DNA from 2 places in the Nocardioides sp. GCM10023255 genome. Region 2 is predicted to be linked to the other one. Evidence: riboswitches for the same ligand, from Rfam matches in the RefSeq annotation. Region 2 holds a riboswitch; the other holds the start of a gene.
The links. Region 2 has a riboswitch for cyclic di-AMP ahead of ACFO9I_RS12590 (C40 family peptidase). Riboswitches for the same ligand answer to the same signal wherever they lie in the genome.

Region 1: linked by a shared signal. The riboswitch ahead of ACFO9I_RS19125 (C40 family peptidase) and the one ahead of ACFO9I_RS12590 (C40 family peptidase) in region 2 are both predicted to bind cyclic di-AMP.

Annotation. Positions count from the first base shown of each region.
Region 1 covers NZ_JBHSHU010000011.1:52,159-59,501, reverse strand. The annotation lists gene ACFO9I_RS19140 (AMP-dependent synthetase/ligase) at 1-471, shown strand, start outside; gene ACFO9I_RS19135 (M48 family metallopeptidase) at 490-1,731, opposite strand; gene ACFO9I_RS19130 (hypothetical protein) at 1,728-2,993, opposite strand; gene ACFO9I_RS19125 (C40 family peptidase) at 2,974-3,897, opposite strand; cyclic di-AMP (ydaO/yuaA leader) riboswitch at 3,996-4,144, opposite strand; gene ACFO9I_RS19120 (hypothetical protein) at 4,308-4,514, opposite strand; gene ACFO9I_RS19115 (NYN domain-containing protein) at 4,593-5,882, opposite strand; gene ACFO9I_RS19110 (hypothetical protein) at 5,894-6,160, opposite strand; gene ACFO9I_RS19105 (DEDD exonuclease domain-containing protein) at 6,274-7,343, shown strand, end outside.
Region 2 covers NZ_JBHSHU010000007.1:91,627-98,969, reverse strand. The annotation lists gene ACFO9I_RS12625 (SpoIIE family protein phosphatase) at 1-241, opposite strand, end outside; gene ACFO9I_RS12620 (hypothetical protein) at 323-811, opposite strand; gene ACFO9I_RS12615 (DUF1269 domain-containing protein) at 956-1,519, shown strand; gene ACFO9I_RS12610 (M15 family metallopeptidase) at 1,575-2,972, shown strand; gene ACFO9I_RS12605 (hypothetical protein) at 2,969-3,220, shown strand; gene ACFO9I_RS12600 (HIT family protein) at 3,217-3,639, shown strand; gene ACFO9I_RS12595 (SDR family NAD(P)-dependent oxidoreductase) at 3,772-4,539, shown strand; cyclic di-AMP (ydaO/yuaA leader) riboswitch at 4,669-4,811, shown strand; gene ACFO9I_RS12590 (C40 family peptidase) at 4,821-5,306, shown strand; gene ACFO9I_RS12585 (DUF3048 domain-containing protein) at 5,423-6,436, shown strand; gene ACFO9I_RS12580 (TetR/AcrR family transcriptional regulator) at 6,440-7,120, opposite strand; gene ACFO9I_RS12575 (hypothetical protein) at 7,252-7,343, shown strand, end outside.

The sequences.
Region 1 (7,343 bases), on a different contig from region 2:
TTCCACACCGGCGACGTGGGCGAGGTCGACGACGAGGGCTTCGTGCGGATCACCGGCCGCAAGAAGGAGATCCTGGTCACCGCCGGCGGCAAGAACGTCGCCCCGGCCGTGCTCGAGGACCGCCTGCGTGCCCACCACCTCGTCGACCAGTGCGTCGTGGTCGGCGACGGCCAGCCGTTCATCGGCGCCCTGATCACCCTCGACACCGAGTCCCTCCCGGCCTGGGCGGAGACCCACGGGAAGTCCGGCGGGGTCGCCGACCTGATCGACGACCCCGACCTGCAGGCGGAGATCCAGGGCGCGGTGGACGAGGCCAACAAGGCGGTGTCCAAGGCCGAGTCGATCCGCAAGTTCTCGATCCTCCCCGACGAGTGGACCGAGGAGGGCGGCCAGCTCACGCCCAGCCTCAAGCTCAAGCGCAACGTCGTGATGCGCGAGTTCCGCGACGAGGTCGCCGCGCTCTACTCCTGAGCGGCTGCTCCCGACCGACTACCCCTCGCCGGTCCGGTCGGCGAGCTGCCGGGCGATCGCGATCCGCGTCAGGGTCGTGGGGTGGCTGCCGAACCACAGCTGCGACCACGCGGGCGGGGTCGGGTCGGCCAGCGACTTCAGCGCCAGCTCGCGCTGCATCGCCTCGAAGGCGGTGGGGTCGTGGGTCGCCTCGAGGGCGTCGACGTCGGCCCGCGTCTCGATCATCCGGCTGACGGTGTTCTGCACCGGGCTCGCCAGCAGGGTGCCCAGGGCCACCAGGGCGAGGACCAGCGGCACCACCGCCGGGTCCCCCATGGACCTGCGCCGGCCCAGCGCCCCGACGAGCAGCCCGAGCAGGCCGACCCCCGCCAGCGCGCCGGCGGCACCGAGCACCGAGCCGACCAGCACGTCGTCGTGCCGGGCGTGCGCCAGCTCGTGGGCCACGACGGACAGTGCCTGGTCCTCGGGCAGGTCACGCACCAGGTTGTCGTAGACGACGACGCGCCGGGTTCCGCCGAAGCCGGACACGTAGGCGTTCAGGGTCGTCGTACGACGCGAGGCGTCGGCGACCAGCACGTCGTCGACGGGCACGTGCTCGGCGTCCGCGAGCGCGAGGATGCGGGTGCGCAGGTCGCCGTCGGGCAGCGGCGTGAACGAGTTGAACAGCGGCTCGACCAGCAGGGGGTAGACGAACGACCCGACCAGCACCAGGCAGGCGAGCAGCCCTCCGGCCACCGCCGGCCAGGCGCGCCGCCAGCGCCGCGCGCAGCCGACCAGGACCACCAGCGCGAGCGACGTCGTCACGACCGCGACCAACTCGCTGCGGGCCACGTCGGCGGCGAAGCCGCTCCACGGCTGGGTGCTGAGGCCGTAGGCCACCAGGTGCCGGTGCAGCAGGACCGCGAACGGCAGGGTCACGACGCGACCGACCAGCTCGAGGCCGACCACCGCGAGGACCACCCGCCACCACCACGGGCCGCGCAGCCGCTCCACCAGGTCGCCGCCGACCCGGGTGAACCCGAACCAGCAGGCCACCAGCAACGAGACCGCCAGCGAGCTCCAGCTCCACCACCGGGCGCCGGACGAGAACGCCTCGGCCCGGTCGACCTGGGCCTGCGTGAAGACCGAGCCGGGGGCCGCGGGACCGGGCGTGCCGCCCGGCACCGGGTGCCAGGGCACGAGCCAGGCGGCCAGGCCGGCGAGCAGCACTCCCCCGACGACGAGGACGACGACGGACGTCCTGCGGTCCTCGGGGGTCACGACGCCAAGTCTGTCAGGAGCCGCCGCCACCGCGTGGTCAGCTCGGCGACGCTCAGGCCGAACGTCGACCTGAGGGCGGGGCCGAGCCCGGTGCCGGCGTCGACCTGCTCGTAGAAGCGCACCAGCGCCGCCTCTCCTCCGGTCCGGGCCAGCAACCGGCAGGCCAGCCAGGCGCCCTCGTACGACGCGCCGAGGTGCGTCGTGGTGGTGTCGAACTCCGCGGCGTCCGGCAGCCTGCTCGGGGCCCCTTCGCGACGCACCTGCCGGGTGATCTGGCCGGCGGTCGTGGACAGCGGCAGGGCGACGTCGCGCAGGGCGACGTAGTCGGCGAAGCCCTCGAGCAGCCACAGCGGCATGCCGCTGGTCGCCGCGTCGGTGGCGACGTGGACGGCCTCGTGGCTCATCACCACCTGCGCGCCCTGGGGGCGCAGGTCGCCGAAGACCTCCGGGTTGACGAAGACGTGCACCGGGGACGAGGGCGTCAGCGACCCGTCCACCGTGGCGGTCACCGCGGCGATGTTGGCGTACTCCCCCGGGTCGGCGGCCAGTGCCGCGTCGAGGTCGCGGGCCGTGGCGGGCACCTCGACGACCAGCCCCGAGCGCCACCCCGGCAGCACCCGGCGTACGACCGGCACCGCGGCCCGGGCGCGCGCGGCGTACTGCTCGGCCCGCCGGGACGGACCGGCGACCATCACGAGTGATCCCGGGGACCGGAGCACGCGGAGCGGCTCGTGCAGCCACAGCGGGTCGCGGCGGTCGCCGCCCCCGAAGCCGTCGACGGCCACCCGGTCCCCGTCAGCCACGAAGCGGACGGTGACCTCGGCCCGCGCCGGGGCGCGGTCGAAGCCGGCGAACCGCCAGGTCGCGTCGACGGCGGCCGACCAGGACCCGTCCGGGGCCACGGCCCCCTCCTCGTCGACGTAGCGCAGCGAGAAGTCCTCGACCCGCAGGGCGCGGGCGTTGCCGACCACGGCGGCCAGCAGCGTGGCGGCCGCCTCGTCGTCCGGGGGTGCGAGGGCGCGCGCGGCGGCAGCGTCCCGGGCGGCCACCGCGGTCTCGAGGTCGTGCAGCGCTGCGGCGGCCGCCCCCGGCTCCACCCGGGCGGCCGGCCCGGCAGAGGGGGTGGCGACGTACGGGTCGTCGTCGAGGACCAGCCGGACGACGAGCGCCGCGACCAGCACCAGGGACAGCGAAAGGCCGGTCGCCCACAGCAGGGGGCGACCGGCCTTCCCGGACGTGCGATCAGCCAGGGCGGACCGCACCGACGTACGGCATCGTGTGCAGGCTGGTGACCTTCACGCCGGCGCTGGGGTTCTCCGCGTTCACGATCATGCCGTTGCCGATGTACATGCCGACGTGGCTGATCGGGCTGTAGTAGAAGACCAGGTCGCCGGGCATTAGCTCGGACTCCGGGATGTGCGGGCCGCTGTTGTACTGGGCGCTGGAGGAGTGCGGCAGCGCCACGCCCGCCTGCGCCCAGGCCATCATCGTCAGGCCCGAGCAGTCGAACGCGCTGGGGCCGGCGGCGCCGTAGACGTAGGCCTTGCCGACCTGGGCCATGGCGTACTGCACCGCGGCGGCGGCCCGGCCGGAGGCCGAGACCTCGGGCGTGCGGGTGGTGCTGCGCGAGGTGAGGGCGTCGCGCTGCTCGGCCTCGAGCTTGCCGAGCAGGGACTTGGCCTCGGAGAGCTTGTCGTCGATGGCCGCCTTGTCCTCGGCGAGGCCCTTCTTGAGCTCCGCGATCCGGGCGGCGCGCTTCTCGGTCGCCGAGCGGCGGATGTCGAGCGCCTTGGCCTCGGTGGCGTAGTCGTCGAACAGCTGGCCCTGCATGTCGTTGAACGCCGACATGGTCGAGAGCTGGGACAGGAACGCCTGGGGATCGTCGGACACGACGACCTCGCCGACCGCCGAGAGGCTCTCGCCTTCGTACTGGTGCACGATCGAGTCCTTGACCTGCTCCTGGACGGCGCCGAGACGCTTGTCCTGGCGAGCCTGGTCGGCCTTGAGCGAGACCAGCTCCTGGTTGAGCTCCTTGAGCTCGAGCCGGGCGTCGTTGTACCGCTCCGAGGCCTGCTCGGCCTGGTGGTACAGCGTGTCGACGCGGCTCTTGACGTCGTCGATGCTCGGCTCCGCGCCGGCGGGCGTCGAGGGGACGACTCCCACCACGGCCGCGAGGGCGAGTCCGGACAGGGCAGCGCCGATAGGGCGCGTGATGGTGCGCTTCCGACCGTTCAGCACGAGCGGGCGGTCTCCCTTGCGTGTCGTACGCCTACCGGGTGAGCTGACGGGTTCGGGCACGACAGGCCCTACTCCCGCTCCTCGCCGGCACGAGTGCCGACGCCTTGCGGGCGATTCACCCCAGGTGGGTTGGTTCCCCGGCTCCCGGGCCTCCGAGAGGGCCCGAGACTCAGCGCGGTGCCCGCGTGGATCCGGTCTGATCCACGTTCACGGACACCTGAGCGCCACACACTAGTGGGGGGTCGGGCGGAGCATCAAACTCCCCTCCCCATGTTGGGCCGTGTTTCTGGCCACGGCCGACCCTCAGGAGCACACTCCTGTCACATTCGTCACTGTGGTCACGCCGACTCGATGTCGCGGCCGGCGATGGGCTGGACGAGCCGGAGGGGCGGCACGAGGCCACCCTCGGCCAGGACGTCGAGCGCACGGCGCTCGTCGTCGTCGAAGGTCAGCTCGGGGGGCGGCCCCAGCAGCACGGTCACCACGCAGTCGTGGCACGCCAGGCCGCGCACCACGCAGGTGTCGCAGTCGATTCGCGTCGTCATGCCGGTGACGCTGCCACCCGCCACCGACACCGCGGCCCGCGTCGGCCGGGCACCGGCGTGTCGGCCCCCGCCCCCTGGTCAGCTCAGCAGGCCGACCAGCGCCTCCGCGGGGTGGGCCCGCGCCCCCGCCCGGGCCACGTCGGCGGCGACCTCCTGGTCGCTGCTGACGACCACGACCACCCGCCCGGTGGGCTCGGCCGCGACCAGGTCGCGGATGACGTCGTCGGCGATCACGCCCTCGGGGCTGAACACGACCTTGACGCCCCTCGGGGCCGGGGCGACGGTGCGGGCCGTCGCGGACGCCGCGTCGAAGACCACGGTCGTCTCGACGCCCAGCCGGGCCACCAGCGGCGCCAGCCCCTGCAGCAGCCGCGTCCGCTGGGCGTCCAGGGGCGAGGTCGGCCACGCGGTCTTGCTGACGTTGTAGCCGTCGACGATCAACCGGGCGCGTGGCATCGCGAGCATCCGCTCGAGCAGCGCCGGCCCACCGGCGACGGAGCCGGCCGCGCGCCCCTCGGCGACCCGGGTGAGCTCCGCCTCGAGGCGGTCCCCCGGTGCCCCCTCGACCCCGGGCAGCGCCAGCTCTCGGCGCAGCCCGGACGCCGCGTCGATCACGGTGTCGAGCAGCAGCCGGGCCCGCACGGTCACCTCGTCGCGGTCCGAACGCGCCGCCCGCCGGTCGGCCGTCGCCTCGGCCTCCAGCTGCGCCACCCGGGCGCGCAGCCGACGCAGCTCCTTGTCCTGGCCGGCCCAGCGGTCCGCGTCGGCGGCGCGCGACTCCTCGACCGCGCGCACCAGCTCCTCGTGCGCCGCCCGGGCCGCACGCTCGGCGGTCCGGGACTCGCCGAGCTTGCGGCGCAGCGAGGCGTTCTCGGTCTTGTACTCCTCCACCTGGGCGCGCAGCCTGGCCCGGGCGTCGTGCAGCGCCTGCTCGGCGTCGGCCAGCTTCTCCCGCAGCCGCACGGCCTCGGCCGCCTCCCGCTCGGCGCTGTCGGGACCGCGCAGGTCCTGGCTGAGCGAGACCACGGCGTCCTCCCAGCCGTCGGGGCGGACCAGCCAGGTCACGGCCGCCATCTCGACCGGGTCGCCGGACACCGCCTGCGGACCGGCGACCAGCGCGGCCGCGTCGTACGACGTGCGGGCCAGCACCTGCGTGCCCACCCGCTCGCGGAACTCGTCGTCGGACTCCAGCGAGGCGACGATCGCGCTGCTCCCGAGCCGGGCCCGCCGCTGCGGGGCGAAGCCGGCGACGCGGCGCAGCGCCGGTGGGAGGCGTACGACGTCGGGCAGCGCGTCGGCGGTGAGCGCCACGACGCGCGTACGCACGGCGTCGGGCAGCCCGCCGAGCGTGGGCGGGGTGCTGGACACGGCTGTCACGCTCAGCCGTTCCCCGGGCCGTTCCCCGAGCCGTCCACGAGCTCGACCCTCGGCACCACCTCGACGGCGTCGTCGCGGCCGCACCAGCGACAGACCACGGAGGTCACCGCCTCGGCGACCACCTCGGTCTCCTCGACCCGGTGGTCACCGGCGAGGTCGAAGTGCCAGAACTCGCGGGTCCGTCGGCTGCGGGCCACGTCGAAGCGGGTGAGGTTGCCGCAGCCGGAGCAGCGCCAGCGGTGGGCCGCGTCGGGAATCACGGTGCTCACGGCACTCCTCGCTCCGGTCGGGTGGTCGGGTCGTTCGGCTGGTCGGGCCTCGTCGACAGGGTAGTCCGCGCGTCGCCGGCGGACTGTCGGTGCGCGCCTCTAGCGTCGAGGACATGAGCAGCGCCACCCACGGTGCGCCTTCCCGGTGGGAGTCGCAACGAAGTTTCGACGAGCTGGGACGACCGCTGCGTGACATCACCTTCTGCGTCGTCGACCTCGAGACGACCGGTGGCTCCGCCCAGGGCGGCTCGATGATCACCGAGATCGGTGCGGTCAAGGTGCGCGGCGGCGAGGTCCTCTCGGAGTTCCAGACGCTGGTCAACCCGCGCGCCGAGATCCCCGCCTTCATCGCCGTCCTGACCGGCATCAGCAACACCATGGTCGCCGACGCGCCGCCGATCGAGTCCGCGCTCCCGGCGTTCCTGGAGTTCGCCGCCGGCACGGTCCTGGTCGCCCACAACGCCCCCTTCGACGTGGGCTTCCTCAAGCACTTCGCCGAGCAGCAGGGCCGCCCGTGGCCCCGGTTCGAGGTGCTCGACACGGCCAAGCTGGCCCGCCGGGTCATCACCCGCGACGACGCGCCCAACTGCAAGCTCTCCTCGCTGGCCCGGGTGTTCAACTCGGGCACCACGCCCAACCACCGCGCGCTGTCCGACGCCCGGGCCACCGTCGACGTGCTGCACGGCCTGATGGAGCGGCTCGGCGGCCTCGGCGTGCACACGCTGGAGGAGCTGCAGACGTTCTCCTCGCGCGTCACCACCGCCCAGCGCAAGAAGCGTCACCTCGCCGAGGCGCTGCCGCACTCCCCGGGCGTCTACCTCTTCCGCGACGAGCGCGCCCGCGTCCTCTACGTCGGCACCTCGCGTGACCTGCGCACCCGCGTCCGCTCCTACTTCACCGCCTCCGAGACCCGCTCGCGGATGGGCGAGATGGTGGGCCTGGCCTCCCGGGTGGACGGGATCGAGTGCGCGACCACGCTGGAGGCCGAGGTGCGCGAGCTGAGGCTGATCGCCGAGCACAAGCCGCGCTACAACCGGCGCTCCCGGTTCCCGGAGAAGGTCCACTTCGTCAAGCTCACCCGTGAGCCGTGGCCGCGCCTGTCGCTGGTGCGACGGGTCCTCGACGACGACGCCGACTACCTCGGCCCGTTCTCCTCGAAGAAGTCCGCCGAGAAGTGCCTGGC
Region 2 (7,343 bases):
TGTACCAGTCGGGCAGGCTCGGGGCCGCGCCGTGCAGCAGGTGCTTGCCGGACTCGTCGAGCAGCAGGATCGACGCGTAGAGCCGGCCGACGGACACGCGCTCGACCACGCGCAGCAGCGACTCGAGGGCGCGCGGCAGGTCGTGGCCGGCGACCACGCCTGCGAGCAGCTCCAGCTGGGCAGCGAGCAGCAGCGTCTCCCGACCCTCGGCCTCACGGGGGAACTCGGTGCTGAGAGTCATCGCCCGTCGACTGTACGCCCCGACGCACCCCTCGTGCCCACGGTGCGGTTGCCGTCCCGATCCCCGGCCCGGACAGGCAAGTCAGTGCAGCAGGGTCTTCAGCACGACCATGACGACGCCGAAGGCGCCGGCCACCGTCGTCGAGACCAGTCGCTCGGCCAGGGTGAGCTTGCCGTCCTGGCCCATCCGCCAGCCGGCCACGCACAGGATCACGGTGCTGCAGCCCAGGGCGGTCAGCACGGCCGTGTCGAGGTCGGCGCCCAGCAGGCTCATCGAGGAGAGGACGAGCAGCGGCAGCAGGGTCGCGGTCACCATCTCCCAGCCGGTGGCCATCGCCCGCCGCACGTGGGCCCAGGTCGGCCGGTGCCCGCTGTGGATGCGCTCGGCCACCAGGCGCGAGTACCGTTCCGCGACCCAGTAGATGGAGAGCGTGACGAGCACGGCGATGTCGAGCGCGATCGCCGAATCCGGGTGCGCCGACACCATCACCGCGGAGCCCACGATCACCCCGTAGATGCCCGCAGCGGTGCTCTCCTCCGCAGCCGTGCTCTCCTCCGTGGGTGCGGCCATGACTGCGCAGGCTACGAAGTCGGCCCGTCGGCCGGATCCCCCGCTGGGGATGAACCCGGCCCAGCCCATCCCGGGCGGGCGATGTGCGGTTCCGCATGCCGTGCCGACGATGGGCGCCACCCGTTCACCCAGAGAGGCAGGCAGATGGCCAAGCAGGAGAAGGACACCCTCTACGTGATCGCCGCGGCGTACGAGGACGTCGACGCGGCGGTGGCGGACTACGAAGCGGTCAAGGCCCTCTACCGGGAGGTGAAGTCGTCGCACGACTTCGATGCATCCGTCATCGCCAAGGACGCGAACGGCAAGGTCAAGATCGTCAAGAAGCACGAGCAGCCCACGCGGCACGGCGCCGTCAAGGGGCTCGGCTGGGGGCTCGCGGTGGGGGTCGCGGCGGCGCTGTTCCCGCCGGTCGCCATCGGGATCGCCGGCGCCGGAGCCGGAGGAGCGGCGATCGGCGCGGTGGCCGGGCACGCCTCGGGCGGGATGTCCCGTGGCGACCTCAAGGACCTCGGGGAGACCCTGGACGCGGGCCAGGCCGGCCTGATCGTCGTCTACGAGACCAACCTCGCCGACCAGATCGCGGCCAACATCAAGGCGGCCAACCGGATGGTCTCCCGGGCGACCGACATGGCCGCCGACCAGCTCGCCGAGGACATGAAGGCGGCGCAGAAGGCGGAGCAGGAAGGGGCCTCGCAGGCATCCGCCTGATCCGGCCCGCGACGTGTCGCCGGGCGCAGCCCGGCGGCTGCGGCAGAATGCGCGCATGCGACCCGGGCCCCGCATCACCGCACTCTGTCTCGCCGTCCTCGTCATCACCGGTCTCGGCAGCGCTCCCGCGCAGTCCCAGGAGCCGGTGCCGACGACGCTGACCATGACCGCGCGCCCGGTGCACGCCGACCGGGCCACCACGTTGCAGGTCGACCTCGTGCAGGAGACCGACGGCGCCCCGGTCGTCGGCGCGCCGGTGACGGTGGAGCGGCGTACGGACGGCGCCTGGGCGACGGTCGCCACGGTCGTCACCGACGAGGCCGGTCACGCCGAGGTCGAGGCGACCCTGGGGCGCGACGCGTCGGACAACGTGTTCCGGGCGTCGTACCCCGGCGACGCGGCGCACGCCCCCTCGGCCACCGGGCGGGTGGCCGTCGCCCTCGTGCGCCGGGCCAGCCGGGTGCGGATCGTGGGGCCGGACCGGGTGGTCGACGAGCAGCGGGTGACCCTGGAGGTCCGCTGGAGCACGGGCAACGGCACGCCGGTGTCGGGCCGGGTGCGGGTTTTCCGTCGCAACGGCGACCGCCCGTGGCGGCTCGACCGGACCGTCACCACCGACCAGGACGGTCGCGCGCAGCTCTCCAGCAGGCCCCGCACCGACACGCGCTGGCGCGCGGAGGTCAAGCGTTCCGACTGGTACCGCGCGGACACCAGTCCCGTGCACCGGGTCGACAACCTGCCGCCCGGCGTCCCCGTCAGGCTGCCGGCCGCGGCGCCGCGGCCGCGCGTCCACCTCCCTGCCCAGCCGCACGCGGTCGGCGAGGGCCCGAACGTGACCATCACCCGGGTGCCGCAGCGGGTCTGGGACCGGATGACCGGGATCAGCTGGCGGTCCGGCTGCCCGGTCGGCCGTGCCCAGCTCCGCTACGTCCGGATCAACTACTGGGACTACCGCGGCTACCGCCGCCGCGGCGAGCTGGTCGCCAACGCCGACGCCGCCGGCCGGATGGCGGCCGCGCTCTCCGACATGTACGCCGCCAAGCTGCCGCTGCGCTCGCTGTACCTCGTCGACCGCTTCGGCTACTCGAAGCGGGTCAAGGGCGGCAACGACTTCCGCTCGATGGCGGCGGGCAACACCTCGGCGTTCAACTGCCGCGACGTGGTGAACCGGCCGGGCGTCCGCTCCCCGCACTCCTGGGGCCGGTCCCTGGACCTCAACACGTGGGAGAACCCCTACCGGTCGGCGCGTGGTCTGGTCCCGAACTCCTGGTGGCAGTCGCACTCCCACCCACGGGTCGCATGGCGCTCCCGCTCGCACGCGGTCGTGAGGATCATGGTCGCCCACGGGTTGCGCTGGACCTACGGGCTCGGCGACACCCAGCACTTCGACGCCCCCGCGGGCAACGGCCGGTTCATGGCGCGGCCACCGGGCTGCGACGGCGTGTGCGAGTGATCGCCTTCCTGCTCTCCGGACTGGTCCTGGGCGTGCTCGCGCGGGGGCTGCACGGCGGGTCCGACGACCCCGACCTCGCGCTGACGGTCGCCGTGGGGCTCGTCGGCGCCGTGCTCGGCGGCTCCGGCATCAACCTCGTGCTCGGCCGCTCGGCCGGTGACCTCGACGCCTGGAGCCTTGCCAGCGCGTGCGTCGTGTCCTTCGTGGGGCTGGGCCTCTTCGAGGCTCGCGTGGGACGGGCCCGATGACCGCCGAGGGCTGCGTGTTCTGCGGGATCGCCGCGGGTGACGTCGAGGCCGACCGGGTGCTGGAGACCGAGGACCTGGTGGCCTTCCTGGACCGGCGGCCGGTGTTCAAGGGTCATGTGCTGCTGGTGCCGCGCGAGCACGTCGTCACGCTGCCGGACCTGCCGGCCGCGCTGCGGGACCCGTTCCTCGCCGCCGGCCAGCGACTGGCCACCGCCATGGTCGAGGCGCTGGGCGCCCAGGGGTCGTTCGTCGCGATGAACAACACCGTCAGCCAGTCCGTGCCCCACCTGCACCTGCACGTCGTGCCGCGCACCAAGGGGGACGGCCTGCGCGGGTTCTTCTGGCCCCGGCACACGTACGCCGACGACGCCGAGCGGGCGGAGTACGCCGCCCGTCTGCGTGGGGCGCTGGACCGGTAGTCCGCGACCTCCGCGGCCGGACGGGCGCTCCCGGCCGCCGCCGTGGCGAGCAGCAGGCCTCGGCGTACCGACCCGGGACCGCCCTCTACAGTGTGGGGCGCTGAGCCACCCCCACCGAGTCGAGGAGTCATCATGGGCCGTTTTGACGGGCGCGTCGCTGTCGTCACGGGAGCCGCACGCGGCATCGGGTTCGGGACCGCCACCCGGTTCGCCGAGGAGGGTGCCTCGGTCGCGATCATCGACCTCGACGAGTCCGCGGCGGCCGAGTCGGCCGGCCGGCTCCCGCTGACCGACGGCGCCAGGGCGATCGGCATCGGCTGCGACGTGAGCAACGCGGAGTCCGTCGACGCCGCGGTCGCGCGGGTCGTGGACGAGCTCGGCGGCATCCACATCCTCGTCAACAACGCCGGCATCACCCGCGACAACCTGCTCTTCAAGATGACCGAGGACGACTGGGACCTGGTCATGAACGTCCACCTCAAGGGTGCGTTCCTGATGACCAGGGCCGCCCAGAAGCACTTCGTGGAGCAGAAGTACGGCAAGATCCTCAACCTCTCCAGCGTCTCCGCGCTGGGCAACCGCGGCCAGGCCAACTACTCCGCGGCGAAGATGGGCGTCCAGGGGTTCACCCGCACCCTGGGCATCGAGCTCGGCCCGTTCGGCATCAACGCCAACGCGATCGCGCCGGGCTTCATCGCCACCGAGATGACCGACGCCACCGCGGCGCGGCTGAAGATGGACGTCGAGGAGTTCCGCCGGCTCAACGCGGAGGCGAACCCGGTCCGCCGGGTCGGGTTCCCCGAGGACATCGCGGCCGCAGCGGCGTTCCTGTGCAGCGACGAGGCGTCGTACATCACCGGCCAGACGCTGTACGTCGACGGCGGCGCCAAGCTCGGCTGACGGCTGTTCGCGCCCCCAGATTGGGGGAGGGGCTCTTCCTCGCGGCGCGAAGTTCTGGTTAGCCTGCCGGGTCGCCGAAGGCGGCCGGCCCGGGTACGCCGAGTCCTGCCCGCCCGGGCCGCCCCGGAGCACCGAGGGCGGGAGCGGGGGACCCACAGGTCCCACCGCCGCACCTCGGATGCGGCTCGGGGTGAAGCCGGCGCCTCTCGGGCGGGCCCGGCGGAGGACTTTCCACCTCCAACCCGACAGCTGACCTCGCAGGCGTAGGAAAGGCCCGTCCCATGTCCGCACGCCTGCGCGCCCTCGTCGCGCTGCCCGCACTCCTGCTCGGCCTGCTCACGGCCCTCGTCGCCACCAGCGTCGTCACGGCGCCGGCGGCCGACGCCGCCACCCGCAACCAGCGGGTGCTGCACGCCCGCACCATCGCCCTCCACCAGCTCGGCGACCCCTACCGGTACGGCGCCGCCGGGCCGCGGGCCTTCGACTGCTCGGGGCTCGTCTACTACAGCTACCGACGCGCCGGGTTCGCCGTGCCCCGCACCTCCCGGGCCCAGGCCGGGCACGCCCGCCACATCCGCAGGTCCCACCTGCGCCCCGGTGACTTCCTCTTCTTCACCGGCAGCGGCGGGGTCTACCACGTGGGGATCTTCCTGCGCCGGGCGCACGGCCACGTGGTGATGGTGCACTCGCCGCGCCCAGGTCAGCGGGTCCGGCGCGAGGTCCCGTGGACCAGCCACTGGTTCGCGGGCACCCTGCGCGGCCGGTGAGCGGTGGTCGGCTGCTAGCGTCCCGGACCGTCCGGCGCGGGCGCGCCTCCCCTCGGGGGGCGCCGTTCCCCGGCACACTTGAAGTCGACCAGTTCACTAGACGAACGGAGCCCATCGTGCGCCGTGCCCCCCTGCCCGCTGTCCTGATCGCCGCCAGCCTCGTGCTCGCCGGCTGTGGTGGTGGAGACGACGACGCTCCCTCCTCGGACAGCTCGCCGGCCGCGCAGAAGGTCGCCGGCGGCTCCACGCTGGACTCCACGTGGCCGCTGACCGGCCTGCCGGTCTCGGGCGATCAGAGCGCCTCCCAGGACCACCCGGTGCTGGTGACCAAGATGGACAACACCTACTCCAGCGCGCCCCAGATCGGCCTCTCCAAGGCGGACATGGTGGTCGAGGAGCTCGTGGAGGGCGGCCTGACCCGGCTCGCGGCGTTCTATTACTCGCAGGTCCCCGGAGACGTCGGCCCGGTGCGCTCGATGCGGGCCAGCGACATCGGCATCGTCTCGCCGGTCGACGCCGACGTGGTGACCAGCGGCGCGGCGGGCAAGACGATCGCGCGGATCAAGGGCGCCGGCATCACCTTCTTCCAGGAGGGTGCCAAGGGCTTCCACCGCGACTCCGGCCGCACCGCGCCGTACAACCTGATGGCGAACCTCGGGGAGGTCGCCTCGGTCATCAAGCAGGACGAGGCCCGGCCCGACGACTACCTGCCCTGGGGCGACGAGAAGGACATGCCCAAGGGCGTGCCCGCGAGCACCGTCGCCGCGTCGTTCTCGGGCGGGCACACCACCAACTGGACCTACCGCGACGGCGGCTACGTCAACGAGAACACCTACGCCGCCGACGGCGACGAGTTCCCGGCCGACACCGTGCTGGTGCTGCGGGTGCAGGTCGGTGACGCGGGCTACCTGGACCCCGCCGGCAACCACGTCCCCGAGACGAAGTTCACCGGCAAGGGCGCGGCGATGCTCTTCCACGACGGCCGGATGGTGCGAGGCACCTGGTCCAAGGACGACCTCGGCTCGCCGATCGAGCTCTCCACCAAGGGCGGCGACCTGACGGTCCCGGCCGGTCACACCTGGATCGAGCTGGTGCCGGCCTCCGGTGGGAACGTCACCTTCAAGAAGTAGCCGTCACTCGCTGCCGGGCAGCTCGACGCCGGTGTCGGCGAGGGTCTGGAAGCCCGCGAGGATGAACCCGATCGCCGTCTCGACCCTGGTCGCGGCGGCGATCGGGTCCTCGGCGCTGGAGACCGACTCGCCGGCCGACGACATCGCCCCGAAGAAGATCCGGGCGAACGTCTGGATCATGTCCTCGTCGAGCTCCCACGTGCCGGCGCTGAGCACGGCGCGCACGATCTCGAGGACGTTGGCGAACGTCGAGCGCTCCTCCTGCTCCCGGTAGCGCTCGTAGCCGAGCACCGAGGGGCCGTCCTGGATCACGATCCGGCGGTAGCGCGGCTCCTGGACCTCGGTGAGGAACGCCCGCAGGCCGGCGCGCGCCTTCTCCCACGGGTCGCGGTGCCCGCGCAGGGACTTCTGGATCGTCCGCGACGCGTCGGCCTCCACGCGCTCGAACACCGCCTCGAAGAGCGCCTGCTTGCCGCTGAAGTGGTGGTAGAGCGCCCCCTTGGTGACCTGGGCGCCCGCGACGATCGCGTCGAGGGAGGTGGAGGCGTAGCCGTTGGCCGTGAAGAGCTCCTCGGCGACGTCGACGAGCGCCCGCTTGGTGGAGGCGGAGTACTGCTGGCGCCGACTCGCCCCCGCGACGCCGGGGACCTTGGGGACGAGCTTGGAGACCGAGGACTTGCTCATCCGCGCAGTGTAAGGACCGGGGAGGGGAGGGGGTGACTGGCCTCACCGCGCGCCGCTTTGCATACCGTCGGTACGTCACCGTACTCTGAGTACGTACCAACGGTATGTAGGTGACACGCAAGGAGCCGACCATGACCTGGAAGTCCTTCCACCGCCGCGGAGAGATCCTCCGCACCGTCATCGAGACCGCCGACCGCCGCCGGGACGGACTCCTCCCCATGGA